2 regions of the Cytobacillus sp. QJM3NY_8 genome follow, and region 1 is predicted to be linked to the other one. Evidence: riboswitches for the same ligand, from Rfam matches in the RefSeq annotation. Region 1 holds a riboswitch; the other holds the start of a gene.
What was found. A riboswitch is a leader RNA that binds a small molecule or an ion and turns the genes downstream of it on or off. The one in region 1 is predicted to bind S-adenosylmethionine.

Region 1 (6,363 bases):
GACGAAGTTTCCGGAAAGGTATAAATATCGCACCCCGCTTTTTCGGCTGGAACAGCTGGAGGCGCCTGTCTTAATCATCCATGGAGAACAGGATCATAATGTTTCGGTGGAGCATTCCTATCGCCTGGAAAAAAGGCTCAAGGCTCTTAAAAAAGAAGTAGGCAGCTGGTATTTCCCTGAATATACCCACTACTTTCCGCCAGCCGTGAACCGGAAGACAGTAGAGGATTTAAGTGCGTGGATGAAAAGCAATGGGTAGATAAAATTAAAGACTTTCAGAGCGGAAAAAGGTGGGGTAAAATAGAGGTAAGGATATTAAGAATGAAGGAGAGATACCAATGGGTATGCCTTTAGAGCTGAACACAATGATCGTGACAAAGGGAAGGGAAAAAAGACTTGATGAAAATTTCTTTTCGCTTGTCAAAGACGGATACCGATTATATCCGCTCGATATCCCTGTCGAGGTAAAAAGAACAATTGACGGAGACCTGAACGGAATGGGTGTTATTAGAAAAGTAGAATGGGAAAACAGCCAGACACTCATTACTTACCAGCTTGTTTCTCTAAACTCAACAAACTAAAGAGCGCCTGGACTTAGTCCGGCGTTTTTTTGTTCAAAATATTTCTGCAAATCGCAAGTGAGAATAGTGCTTTTTTAATCAGGGAATGAGAAAGAATGATTAGTTGGAATAGTGCCGCTGAGCGAGGAAAAGGAGTTGCGAAAGGACTTAAACAGAAGGAATAGTGCTACTGAGAAATAGAAAAAGAGTGCGAACTGGAACTAATCGAAGCGCACAGTGCCGATCAACGACTATTAGTCTGCATGTAAGAAACTTATTCGTTCGAGCTTGAAGACTTATAAAATGAAATATAAAAAAGGAATTGCTGCTAAGCTGCAATTCCTTTTCTATATTATGCGATTGGTCCGCCTTTTTCTTCGATTTCAGAAGAAACGCTTGTGAACTTCTTGAAGTTCTCACGGAATTTTGCAGCGAGTTCTTTTGCCTTTGCTTCATAAGCAGCCTGATCTGCCCATGTTTTGTTTGGCTGAAGAACTTCGTCAGGCACACCCGTAACGTGCTGCGGAATTTCCAATCCGAAAATTTCGTCTTTGACTGTTTCTACGTTGTTTAGTTCGCCTTCAAGTGCAGCTTCCACCATAGCACGAGTGTAAGCAAGTTTCATGCGTTCACCGACTCCGTACTCTCCGCCAGTCCATCCTGTGTTTACCAGGAAGACTTTTGCATTATGCTCATCGATCTTCTCGCCAAGCATTTCAGCATAACGGTTTGCAGGAAGCGGAAGGAAAGGTGATCCAAAGCAAGTTGAGAACGTTGCCTGCGGTGAAGTGATGCCGCGCTCAGTTCCTGCCAGCTTGGAAGTATATCCGCTTAAGAAATGGTACATTGCCTGCTCTTTTGACAGTTTAGAGATTGGAGGCAATACGCCAAATGCGTCAGCTGTTAAAAATACGATTGTATTAGGATGTCCGGCAATGCTTGGGTCAACAATATTATCGATGGCCTGAAGCTGGTAAGCCGCACGTGTATTTTCAGTTAAAGTGCTGTCATCGTAATCAGCAACCCGAGTTTCGCTGTTTACTACCACATTTTCCAATACAGCCCCAAATCGGATAGCATCAAAAATTTGCGGTTCTTTCTCACGGGATAAGTTAATGCATTTCGCATAGCAGCCGCCTTCAATATTGAAGACGCCATTTGCTGACCAGCCATGCTCGTCATCCCCAATCAGCTTGCGGTTAGGGTCTGCAGATAAGGTTGTTTTCCCTGTTCCGGATAAGCCGAAGAATAAAGCAACATCTCCTTCACGACCAACGTTCGCGGAACAGTGCATAGGAAGGATCCCGTTTTCTGGAAGCATATAGTTCATAACAGAGAAAATGGACTTTTTCATTTCGCCTGCATATTCAGTACCACCGATTAAAACAGTACGGCGCTCGAATGAAATGATGATAAATGTTTCGGACTTTGTGCCGTCAACTGCAGGGTCTGCTTTGAAATTAGGAGCAGAAATGACTGTGAACTCTGCTTGATGATCCAATAGCTCGTCTTCTGCCGGACGAATGAATAACTGATGTGCGAAAAGATTGTGCCAGGCATATTCATTAATTACCTGGATTGGCATGCGGTGCTTTTTATCTGCGCCTGCGAAGCCTTTGAAAACAAATACTTCTTCTTTTTCTTTTAAGTAGTTGATTACTTTATTATAAAGATTAGAGAATGCTTCTTCAGAGATAGGCTGGTTTACGCTGCCCCAATCCATTTTATCTTTATTTGATGCTTCTTCAACAATGTATTTATCTTTAGGAGAACGTCCTGTATACTTTCCTGTAGTAGCGCGTACGGCGCCAGTAGAGGTAAGGGACCCTTCATTGCGGTTTAAAACTTTTTCCACAAGCTGAGGAACGGATAATTGCACTTGAATGTTGCTGCCATTTAATAATTCGCTCAATTCGTTTGATATGCTTACAGAGTTCATCTGATGAATACCTTCCTTTTTTCCGATTTTTTTATGAAAGTGATTACATCTCGAAATTAGTATAACACATTAAAACGATTAGTCTATACTATTACGAAACTTTTTTATTCATGTTATAAAAATGTCATAATTGGACATGCAATTCCACTTTAATCACCTTATAACTGATATATGTTAATATAGAAGAAAGTGTTAATTTTAACATGGGACTGATCTAAAATGAAGACAATTGCCCTCTATGATGAAACTTGTTCTTTATGCAAGGAAACAAAGAAGATATTTAAAAAACTTGATTGGCTGAATAAAGTGGTATGGATTTCTCTGCAGGAGTATGAAAAAATCCCGGATTCTCTCTCGTTTTCCAAGCATGACCTGCGCAGAGAGCTTCATATTATTACTCCATCGGGCGGTGTGAAAAAGGGTTATTCTGCAGTAAGGAGACTGCTGTTCCTCTTTCCTGCCTCCTTTTTAATCAGCCTCCTTTTATATCTCCCATTGACGCCAATACTGGGCGATCCGATCTACAAATGGATTGCTAAAAACAGGCATAAATTTCTAAAGAAAAAATGTGATGATGGAAGCTGTTCGCTGTAAGCATGGAGCATAATTTTCAATGCTGAAATTTTACTGTTAAAAATAATGAAAACTTGTTGACATGATTCGATAAAATACGGTATGATTCAACCTTGAACGGATACTCTCTTATCCCGAGCTGGTGGAGGGACAGGCCCTATGAAACCCAGCAACCTGCTAAACCTGCTAAAAGGCATTTATCAGCAAAGGTGCTAACCTGACGCAAGGACGTAATTCCTTGAACGATAAGAGTGAAAGGCGCGAATCGATTTGCTTTCAACCTTTTCACTATTGAGAAGGTTTTTTATTTTGCACAGGCAATGGGATGAACGGCTTTTGGAATGTACTATTTATGTGAGTTTTTAGCAGCTTGCAGAGAGGCATAAGAAAAGATGGATGCCTGGCTTTCTAGCCAGCGATGCCTATTTTTCTAATAAAAACTCCATGTTTATTTCATACTACTAAGGGAATGAGTTCCGTATCAAACAGAGATCCATGAAATGACAGGGAAAAGTTCTTTTCCGCTTCCCCATTTCTTAATTCTCGCTCAATTTTCTATTTATAAGGAGGAAGCCAGATGTCAACAAAGCGTCGTTTGTTTACTTCTGAATCAGTTACTGAAGGTCATCCGGATAAAATCTGTGACCAAATTTCTGATGCAATCTTAGATGCGATTTTAGCTAAAGATGCGAATGCCCGTGTTGCTGCAGAGACTTCTGTAACAACTGGACTTGTATTAGTTGCAGGTGAAATCACAACATCTACATACGTAGATATTCCAAAAATCGTTCGTGAAACGGTAAAAGAAATCGGTTATACCCGTGCTAAATATGGTTTCGATTCCGAAACATGTGCAGTTTTAACTTCCATTGATGAGCAGTCAGCAGATATTGCAATGGGTGTTGACCAGGCTCTTGAAGCAAGGGAAGGACAAATGAGTGATCAGGAAATCGAAGCAATCGGTGCAGGGGACCAGGGTTTAATGTTCGGTTTTGCATGCAACGAAACGAAAGAGCTAATGCCTCTTCCGATTTCTTTAGCACATAAACTTTCCCGCCGTCTGACTGAAGTTCGTAAAGAAGAAATTCTTCCTTACCTTCGTCCGGACGGAAAAACTCAGGTAACGGTTGAGTATGATGAAAATGACAAGCCAGTCCGCATTGACACAATCGTTATTTCTACCCAGCATCACCCTGAGATCAGCCTGGAGCAAATCCAGCGCAATCTTAAGGAGCATGTTATTAACCCGGTTGTTCCCAAAGAACTAATCGATGAGAATACAAAGTATTTCATCAACCCAACAGGACGTTTTGTAATCGGCGGACCTCAAGGGGATGCAGGCCTGACTGGACGCAAAATCATTGTTGATACTTACGGCGGATATGCCCGTCATGGCGGAGGCGCGTTCTCCGGTAAGGATCCTACAAAGGTTGACCGCTCTGCTGCTTATGCTGCTCGTTATGTAGCGAAGAACCTTGTGGCAGCAGGTTTAGCTGAGAAAGTGGAAGTTCAGCTTGCTTATGCGATTGGTGTAGCACAGCCAGTGTCGATTTCTGTTGATACATTCGGAACAGGCAAAGTCGATGAAGATGTACTAGTTGATCTAGTTAGAAAGCACTTTGATCTTCGCCCTGCAGGAATTATTAACATGCTTGGCCTTCGCCGCCCAATTTACAAGCAGACAGCTGCTTACGGACACTTCGGACGTACAGATGTTGATCTTCCTTGGGAGCGTACGGACAAAGCTGAAATCCTTCGCTCTGAAGCTTAATAGAAAAGCGGAAGCTCTTTGGCCATCCCCGATACTTTAAGGGGGAGACAAAAATATAAAAAGCGGGAGTTGCATTAATCAATGTAACTCCCGCTTTCTTTTTTGCGTCATTATACATAAAGGGTGTTTATTCACTTTTCGGTCTTTATGCTCTTTAGTCGTTTATAATTATATGTTATCGTATAAACTTCGGATAATGGCTTAATTTTCCGTGCATATTTTTTTTATATTCCACGTGCTAATTATAAATGATTAGTGGTAGTATTATAGGGTATGTTTTCTAAGAAAAAGGAGCCGTTAAGGCTGTATCTAAATATTGAGAAAAGAATGGAGTAGGTGACGTACATAATGTGTGGTTTTATTGGTTGTGTACATGAAAAAGCACAAAATTACCGTGACGCAGATAAAGAACAGTTCCAAAATATGAATGATATCATTACCCATCGGGGTCCCGATGATTCAGGATACTATTTTGATGACCATATTCAATTCGGCTTCCGCCGGCTGAGCATTATCGATATCGAAAGCGGACACCAGCCGCTGACATACGAGAATGAGCGTTATTGGATTATCTTTAATGGTGAAATCTATAACTATGTGGAACTTCGTGAAGAACTTCTCAAAGCTGGATTAAGCTTTGAAACAAGCTCCGATACAGAAGTCATAATTGCCCTTTACAGCCATATGAAAGAAAAGGCTGTTGAAAAATTGCGCGGTATGTTTGCGTTTGTCATTTGGGATAAACAGGAACAGTCTCTATATGGAGCCAGAGATCCATTTGGGATTAAGCCTTTCTTTTATTACGATAAGGGAGACCGCACGTTCTTTGGATCAGAGAAGAAGAGCATTCTTTTGGCTCTTCAAAATGATGTATTAAACTATGACTCCCTCCAGCATTATCTGACCTATCAGTTTGTGCCTGAGCCAAACACGATGTCAGAGGGAATCCATAAGCTTGAGCCTGGCCATTATTTTACTAAAAAAATTGGTGCTCAAATGGATATTAAGCGATATTGGAAAGCTGCTTTCCATCCAGTGCAGAAGTCAGAAGCTGATTTCACGAAAGAAATTAGAGATGTTTTGTTCGACTCAGTCAAAATGCATATGCGTGCCGATGTTCCGGTAGGTTCATTTCTTTCAGGCGGAATAGATTCTTCCATCATTGCTTCCATTGCGAAAGAATTCCATCCTGCTATTAAAACATTCTCCGTCGGGTTTGAACGCAATGGCTTCAGCGAGGTGGATGTAGCGAAAGAAACAGCGGAAAAGCTGGGTGTCGAAAACATCAGCTACATCATAACTCCTGAGGAATACATGAATGAGATTCCGAGAATCATGTGGCATATGGACGATCCGCTTGCTGACCCGGCTTGTGTGCCCCTTTATTTTGTAGCAAGAGAAGCACGCAAGCATGTAACGGTTGTACTTTCAGGTGAGGGCGCTGATGAGCTATTTGGCGGCTATAATATTTACCGTGAACCACAATCCCTGGAAGTCTTCAATAAAATTCCTGCCATCGG
Region 2 (6,363 bases), 2.3 Mb from region 1:
GGAACAACTGTAACAGTTGCTGACACTTCTTTAAAGCATGCGAAGGCGCAGCGTGATAAGACTGTTAAAAAAGTGGCCAAGCATGATAAACAGCCTGAAGAATGGGAAGAACTTGATCTGGAAGTGAAGACGGTTGAGATTACAGACCAGACCAAACAGACGAATGCAGAAATTAAGAAAACGGAAGAGCGCAAAAAAGAGACGGAGCAAAACATTGCTGAGTTTGAAAACAATCAATTGCATCTATCCGTAATCCTTAAAGAGGAAGCAGCAGCTTTTACGGATGAAGATATTGAAAAAATAAAGAGCCAGGGAAAGCAAAGCATCATTTCCTGGAGTGAAAAACATCAGGGTATCCAGGATGAAGGCCAGGAGAAGCACGCAAAAATTGAACAATCCCTGCGCAATTTAAAACTCAATATTGAAGGCAAGGATTGGGAGATCCGCTTTAAGAATGAAGTCTTAACTACGCTTGATCATATGGATACGAGGCATTATGCACATATTCAAAGTGTTGTCCAAAACATGAAGCGCTTCTCACAGAGCGGCTTAGAGCAGCTGGAACGCGATAAAGAACGGGCAGAAAAGGCGCAAAACTTCTGGGCAAGCCGTGCGAGTATGAAGGTGATGAGTATTTCGGAAGCGATTCGCTCGATGATTGCGAAAATGAAGCTGAAGAATGAACGGGGGTCTTTCCCGCTCGTCCAGCTCAAAGAAGACATCTTGCCTAAAAAAGCGGAAGATATTGAACCTTTACTGAAACAGCATTTTGTTTCGGCCATTAACAAAATTACGAAACGATTCGAGATGATTGATGACCATAATCTGGAGCTGGATCAGGAAATCAAACAGCTCATCAGTGATGAGCAGATTTTATTTGTCTCCCTCAGGAATCGTTACCCGGAACTGCTGGTATATAATATGCGTACTGATAATGCCTTCATGTATGGAAAACCGCAGCGTGAGCATTATTCAACCTGGCAGACGATCAACCAGGGTTCAAAGACTAAATCGGATGGCAGCGGCGGCCAAAAGTTATCTGCCCGCATGGTCATGATGATGATGCTTCTTTCGGTTAAGAGTGAAACTGATCAAAGCTGGGTTCCGTTAGTCTGTGATAATCCGTTCGGACAAGCGGCTTCTGCCCATGTGCTTGACCCGATTTTCGCTGTAGCTGATAAGCTGAAGTTTCAATTCATCGTCGTTACTCCGCCTGAGTTGGTGAAAACAGAGATCAGCCAGAGGTTTGATGCGTACTATAAATTGGATTTCATCCGGGAAAAAGGGAAAGAGATTGTGTCGGATACGATTGTACCGGCATTTCGAATTTATCAGGGAGAGGAAGCAGTTCATTAGATTAAAAGAATTAAAGTATTGCCATCTTGCAAAAAATATGCAATACTTGGTTGAAAATAATATTTTATACAAATTCTTATCCAGAGAGGTGGAGGGACTGGCCCTGCGAAGCCTCAGCAACCCCTGATTATGTCAGGAAGGTGCTAATTCCAACAGAGTTGACGCTCTGGGAGATAAGAGGTCGTTTTTGATAATAAAGGCCTCTTATAAAGAGGCCTTTTTTTGATGTTCTTTTTAGGTTGAGCTCGGTTTAGATAATAACGAAGAAAGAGGAGGAAAAACAAAATGGAAAACAGTGTTATACAGGTACCGGAAGCATATTCGAGAATATTACAGGATTCTGATGTGCTGGGTTTCGGGCAATCATGTGATCGAAAAACAGGGTTTTTACTAAAGGGGCTGGCTGCCTCCAAACCAGGAGGAAGCTTTTTGGAGCTGGGCACAGGTACGGGGGCATCTGCTTCCTGGATCATAGATGGGATGGATGAAAGCAGTAAGCTAACGACCGTTGACATAGATTCGACAGTTCAATCCATCGCGAAAAAAAACCTCGGGTATGACAGCAGAATTACATTTTGCTGTGAGGACGGAGCAGCTTTTATTCAAAACCTGTCGGAAAGGTTCGATTTTATTTTTGCAGATACGTGGCCAGGGAAATTCGAGCTTCTGGACAAAACCCTGGATCATTTAAATATCGGCGGTTTTTATGTGATTCATGATGTGTTTCCGCAGCAGAAATTGCCTGAAGAATTTCGGATCAAAGCCACTAAACTCCTGAAAACACTGCAGAACAGACCTGACCTGGACATTACAGAATTGGATTGGTCTACTGGGCTGATACTGGCAGTGAAGACAGCGGTTTGATAGTTTATTAAGGGGGGACGTTCCATGAGTAGCGTTAAAAATCAGGTTAAACATGTATTGTATGAAGGTGAAACCATTATTGAATGTCTAAGCTGTTCATTAGTGGCTCATTTCTGTTTAGCACCGCATCCAGGCTTCTTTGCGGCAACAAACAAAAGACTGCTGTTTTATGGAATTCCTGCATCAGGAACAACCAAGGATTTAGTTGAAGAATTTGCGTATATCAATATAACTTCCATTGAAGAAAAAAGGGGAATCACCGGCAGGCATATTCATATGTACTATAACCAGGACTTGTATAAATTTCAGCAAATCCAGGGGATGAATATGTTTGATTTTATGGCAGCGGTTAAGGAAAAGATGTGTATGTTTGCTGCTTCGGCAAAAGAGCGTTATCCCGTAGGATAAACGCCCTTTTAAATTGTGGAATTTATAGCTTAGCTTAGTTGCTCAGACAACTTTTCCATGATTTAGCGATTAACTGGACTCCTCTCTCAATCTCGTCCATCGAGGGTGCGCCATATCCAATCATCACATGATGGTTTGGCTTGTGCAGCTGATACATAGGCGAAACAGCATCGATTTCAACACCTGCCGACTTTGCCAGTTCAATTGCTTTCGCTTCATTCAATCCTTCGGGTAATTTCACGATGATATGCAAGCCCGCTGTATCTCCAATGATGTCAAAGTGGTCTCCTAAGTGTTTTGACAGGCTTTCTATTAAACAGCTCCGCTTGGATCGATATAACGTTCTCATTTTTGCTATATGAGATGTATAAAGTCCTTCTTCCATAAATTTTGCAGCAGCCTGCTGATCGATTCTTGAAACATTCGTTTTTTGGTAAGCATTAAATTTTTCAAAGTCTTGCTGCAGAGATACTGGCATAATCAGATAGCTGATCCGAAGTGATGGCAGCAATGTTTTTGAAAAGGTGCCAAAGTACAGTACCCGCCCGGTTGAATCCAAATGGGACAATGCCGGGATTGGTGCCCCTTTGTAGCGGAATTCAGAATCATAGTCATCCTCGATAATATAAGCGTCCTGTTTGATTGCCCAATTTAACAGCTCAATCCTTCTGGCAATAGACATAATTGTACCGGTAGGGTATTGATGAGCAGGTGTCGTATACAATAATTTTATTGGCTCTTCAGCATCAGGCACACAGCATCCATCCTCATCCACAGAAATCGGATAACAAGGCAGCTGTAATTGATCAAAAACAGATCTTGCCCGAATAAAACCTGGATCTTCAATCCCGATGGCTTTCCGCTTAAAAAACAAACAGACATTTAACAGCTGCGGCTGAAATCCGCTGAATAGATACACTTGTTCCGGCTGACAGGCTAGCCCTCTAGCTTGCTGAAGGTATTGTGCAATTTGAACACGCAAAGAATATTCACCCTGCCACGGGCCATTGCTGGCATTGGATTCCTTAAGCTCTTTTCGATAAAGTCTATTCCATTGTTTGTAAGGAAAGGCAGAGGCATCAATCTGCCCATTTTTAAAATTAATGAGAAACTCTTGCTGATCTCTTTTCTCCAAGTCCATTGTATTAATCTGACTATAATGCATTTCATCCTGAATTTCAGAAACAAAATAGCCTTTGCGTTCTGCTGAATAACAGTACCCTTCACTCTGCAATTGTTCGTAAGCCATCTGAACAGTTATGATGCTTACGTTTAATTGTTCAGCCAGCCTCCGCTTTGCAGGAAGTCTTGCATGAGCTGACAATTTTTTATCTAAAATCGCCAGCCGAATTTGTTCATAGATTTCTTTATACTTTATTCCATTTTCCGAAAGCAGAATTTGAAGCTCCATCAAATCATTCCCTGGTATTATATTAAAAATCATTTTTGGTTATTTTTATCATACCAGAAATCGGTTTTAATTGATTCAAGGAGAGTGAAAGCATGCGAAAATTAGAAAACAATGTTGTGCAGTTAATTCCTATGGAACTTGATCATGTTGAAGGAATTTGTGAAGCAGCTCAGGATAAACGAATATGGGACCATATGTCTGTTGATTTAACTGAGAAAGGCCGGGTCATTCATTATGTCAAAGATGCCATACAAAGACGGGAGCAAGGCACCGATTTTGCTTTTGTCATTATCCATAAAAATACAGGGAAGATCATTGGCGCTACCTGGTTTCTCGATATTTCAGCCCAGCATAAACATCTTGAAATCGGCTCCACTTGGATGAACCCTATTTATTGGCGCACGAATCTCAATACAAACTGTAAATATTTGTTATTGAAATACTGTTTTGAAGAACTGTCACTTAATCGCGTCCAAATCAAAACCGGACATGAAAACATCCGATCACAGAAAGCGATAGAACGAATCGGTGCGGTAAAAGAAGGCATTCTTCGAAATCATATGATAAGAAAAGAAGGGACTATTCGTCATACTGTCCTGTATAGTGTCATAAAGGAAGATTGGGCAAAAGTAAAAAAACTTTTCCAGGAGCACTTGCTTATATAGTTTTTGTGGAGCATCTCAGGCAAGAAGTTTATAATGAATAATAAAACTGCTGGAAGGGTGTGGATACAATGAGTGCTGGTTCTTTTTTTCCTGATAATATCAAAGGGGCGCTTCAGAATACTCCCCCTGGGGAGTGGATTCCGGAGATTCCAGATAAGTGTATACGCCTGCATTGCGGCTATCCAGCTCCTGCCCTTATACCTGATGAAGAGGTAAAGGCAGCTGTTAACAGTTTATTAGAGGAAGAACATGATTTGCCGCTCCATTATATAGGAAGTCCCAAAATAATAAAACTCAAGGAACAGGTTTTAAAGAGGTTGAAAGAGCGGGGGGTATCTGTTACGGAAAAAGAGCTTTTGATCACTTCAGGTGCCTGTCAGGCGATCGATTTGATTGCCCGCATTCTCCTGGATGAGGAGTCAATCGTGGCAATAGAATCACCTACTTATATGGAGGCTTTAGAAATTTTCCAAAATTACACCAAACATATAATTAGTATTCCTGTAGACAAGCACGGACTTCAAACAGGTGTATTGGAAGAGATTCTAGAGGATAGGAAGCAAAAAGGGCTCACTCTGCCGCGTTTTCTTTATACAATCCCAACCTTTCAAAATCCTACAGGCACTACGATGACAGGAGAGCGCCGGCAGCATGTATTGGAGCTTGCCAAAACATATAATTTCCTAATAGTTGAGGATGATGCTTATGGGGAATTATCATTTAATAAAAGTTTCCCCACTTTAAAAGCAATGGATCAAAACTCTCAAGTTCTGCATGTTGGTTCCTTATCCAAGATAGTGGCCCCGGGCATGCGTATAGGATGGATAGCGGGCGCAAGTGAAATAATCCATGCATGCGCCTGGTTTAAAAAAGATCTGAACCATCCGTTTGCTCAAGCTGCCATGGCTGTTTATTTAGCAAACACTGATTTAAATAATAAACTAGTAACCATGAGAGATACATACCGGTCCAAATGCAATGTTCTGACCTCCGCACTGGAACAGTACTTTCCTGAATCAGCTTCCTGGTATGTGCCCGAAGGGGGGTACTTCGTGTGGATGAAAATTCCCGGTGCCGATACATCGGAACTGCTGACACATGCCCTGGCAAAGGGGGTATCTTTTATTCCTGGCAAGTACTTTTTCAAAGACCAGGCAGACGGAACGGAATTTCTGCGCCTTTCCTTCAGTTATGCGGATGAGAAGGAAATAACTGAGGGGATTCGCAGGCTGGGAAAAGCCGCAGAGGCCTATCTTTAATGAAAATATTTCTATGGAACTTTTAAAAATGAAGAGGAATAAAGGAAACAAAGCCTAATTATCTTGGTATTGTAAGCCAGAAATTAGGCTTTTTCTTTAAATCCAGTCAGTGATAGATGTAAATAAATTATAGTCTTACCTGAACCTCAGAACCGTCCTTAGCTTTGACATCTACTATCACGAGCCCCTTTTGATTTTTCAGTTCCTTGACAATAGGCTTTAGCGCTTCTTTATCTATTAATGGAAATGTAAAGTCCAGTCTTTTTCTTTCGAAGTGCACTTTTGTCCATTTGTTTACATTTTGATGAAACAATTTTGAACAAAAAATGGAAATAGCAATGTTTAAAATTGCATATGGAATTGGGATGGTTAACCGAACATCTTTTGCTTTCACTTTTAC

Region 2: another riboswitch for S-adenosylmethionine. It lies ahead of AC0VZ9_RS11390 (O-methyltransferase); the one in region 1 lies ahead of metK (methionine adenosyltransferase).

The regions. Positions count from the first base shown of each region.
Region 1 covers NZ_CM149681.1:4,431,965-4,438,327, reverse strand. The annotation lists gene AC0VZ9_RS22685 (alpha/beta hydrolase family protein) at 1-259, shown strand, start outside; gene AC0VZ9_RS22680 (DUF2584 domain-containing protein) at 339-581, shown strand; gene pckA (phosphoenolpyruvate carboxykinase (ATP)) at 913-2,499, opposite strand; gene AC0VZ9_RS22670 (thiol-disulfide oxidoreductase DCC family protein) at 2,719-3,093, shown strand; SAM riboswitch class I at 3,199-3,324, shown strand; gene metK (methionine adenosyltransferase) at 3,650-4,843, shown strand; gene asnB (asparagine synthase (glutamine-hydrolyzing)) at 5,192-6,363, shown strand, end outside.
Region 2 covers NZ_CM149681.1:2,176,157-2,182,519, forward strand. The annotation lists gene AC0VZ9_RS11385 (coiled-coil domain-containing protein) at 1-1,356, shown strand, start outside; SAM riboswitch class I at 1,430-1,536, shown strand; gene AC0VZ9_RS11390 (O-methyltransferase) at 1,642-2,220, shown strand; gene AC0VZ9_RS11395 (PH domain-containing protein) at 2,245-2,628, shown strand; gene pdxR (MocR-like pyridoxine biosynthesis transcription factor PdxR) at 2,663-4,039, opposite strand; gene AC0VZ9_RS11405 (GNAT family N-acetyltransferase) at 4,132-4,704, shown strand; gene AC0VZ9_RS11410 (aminotransferase-like domain-containing protein) at 4,773-5,963, shown strand; gene AC0VZ9_RS11415 (hypothetical protein) at 6,091-6,363, opposite strand, start outside.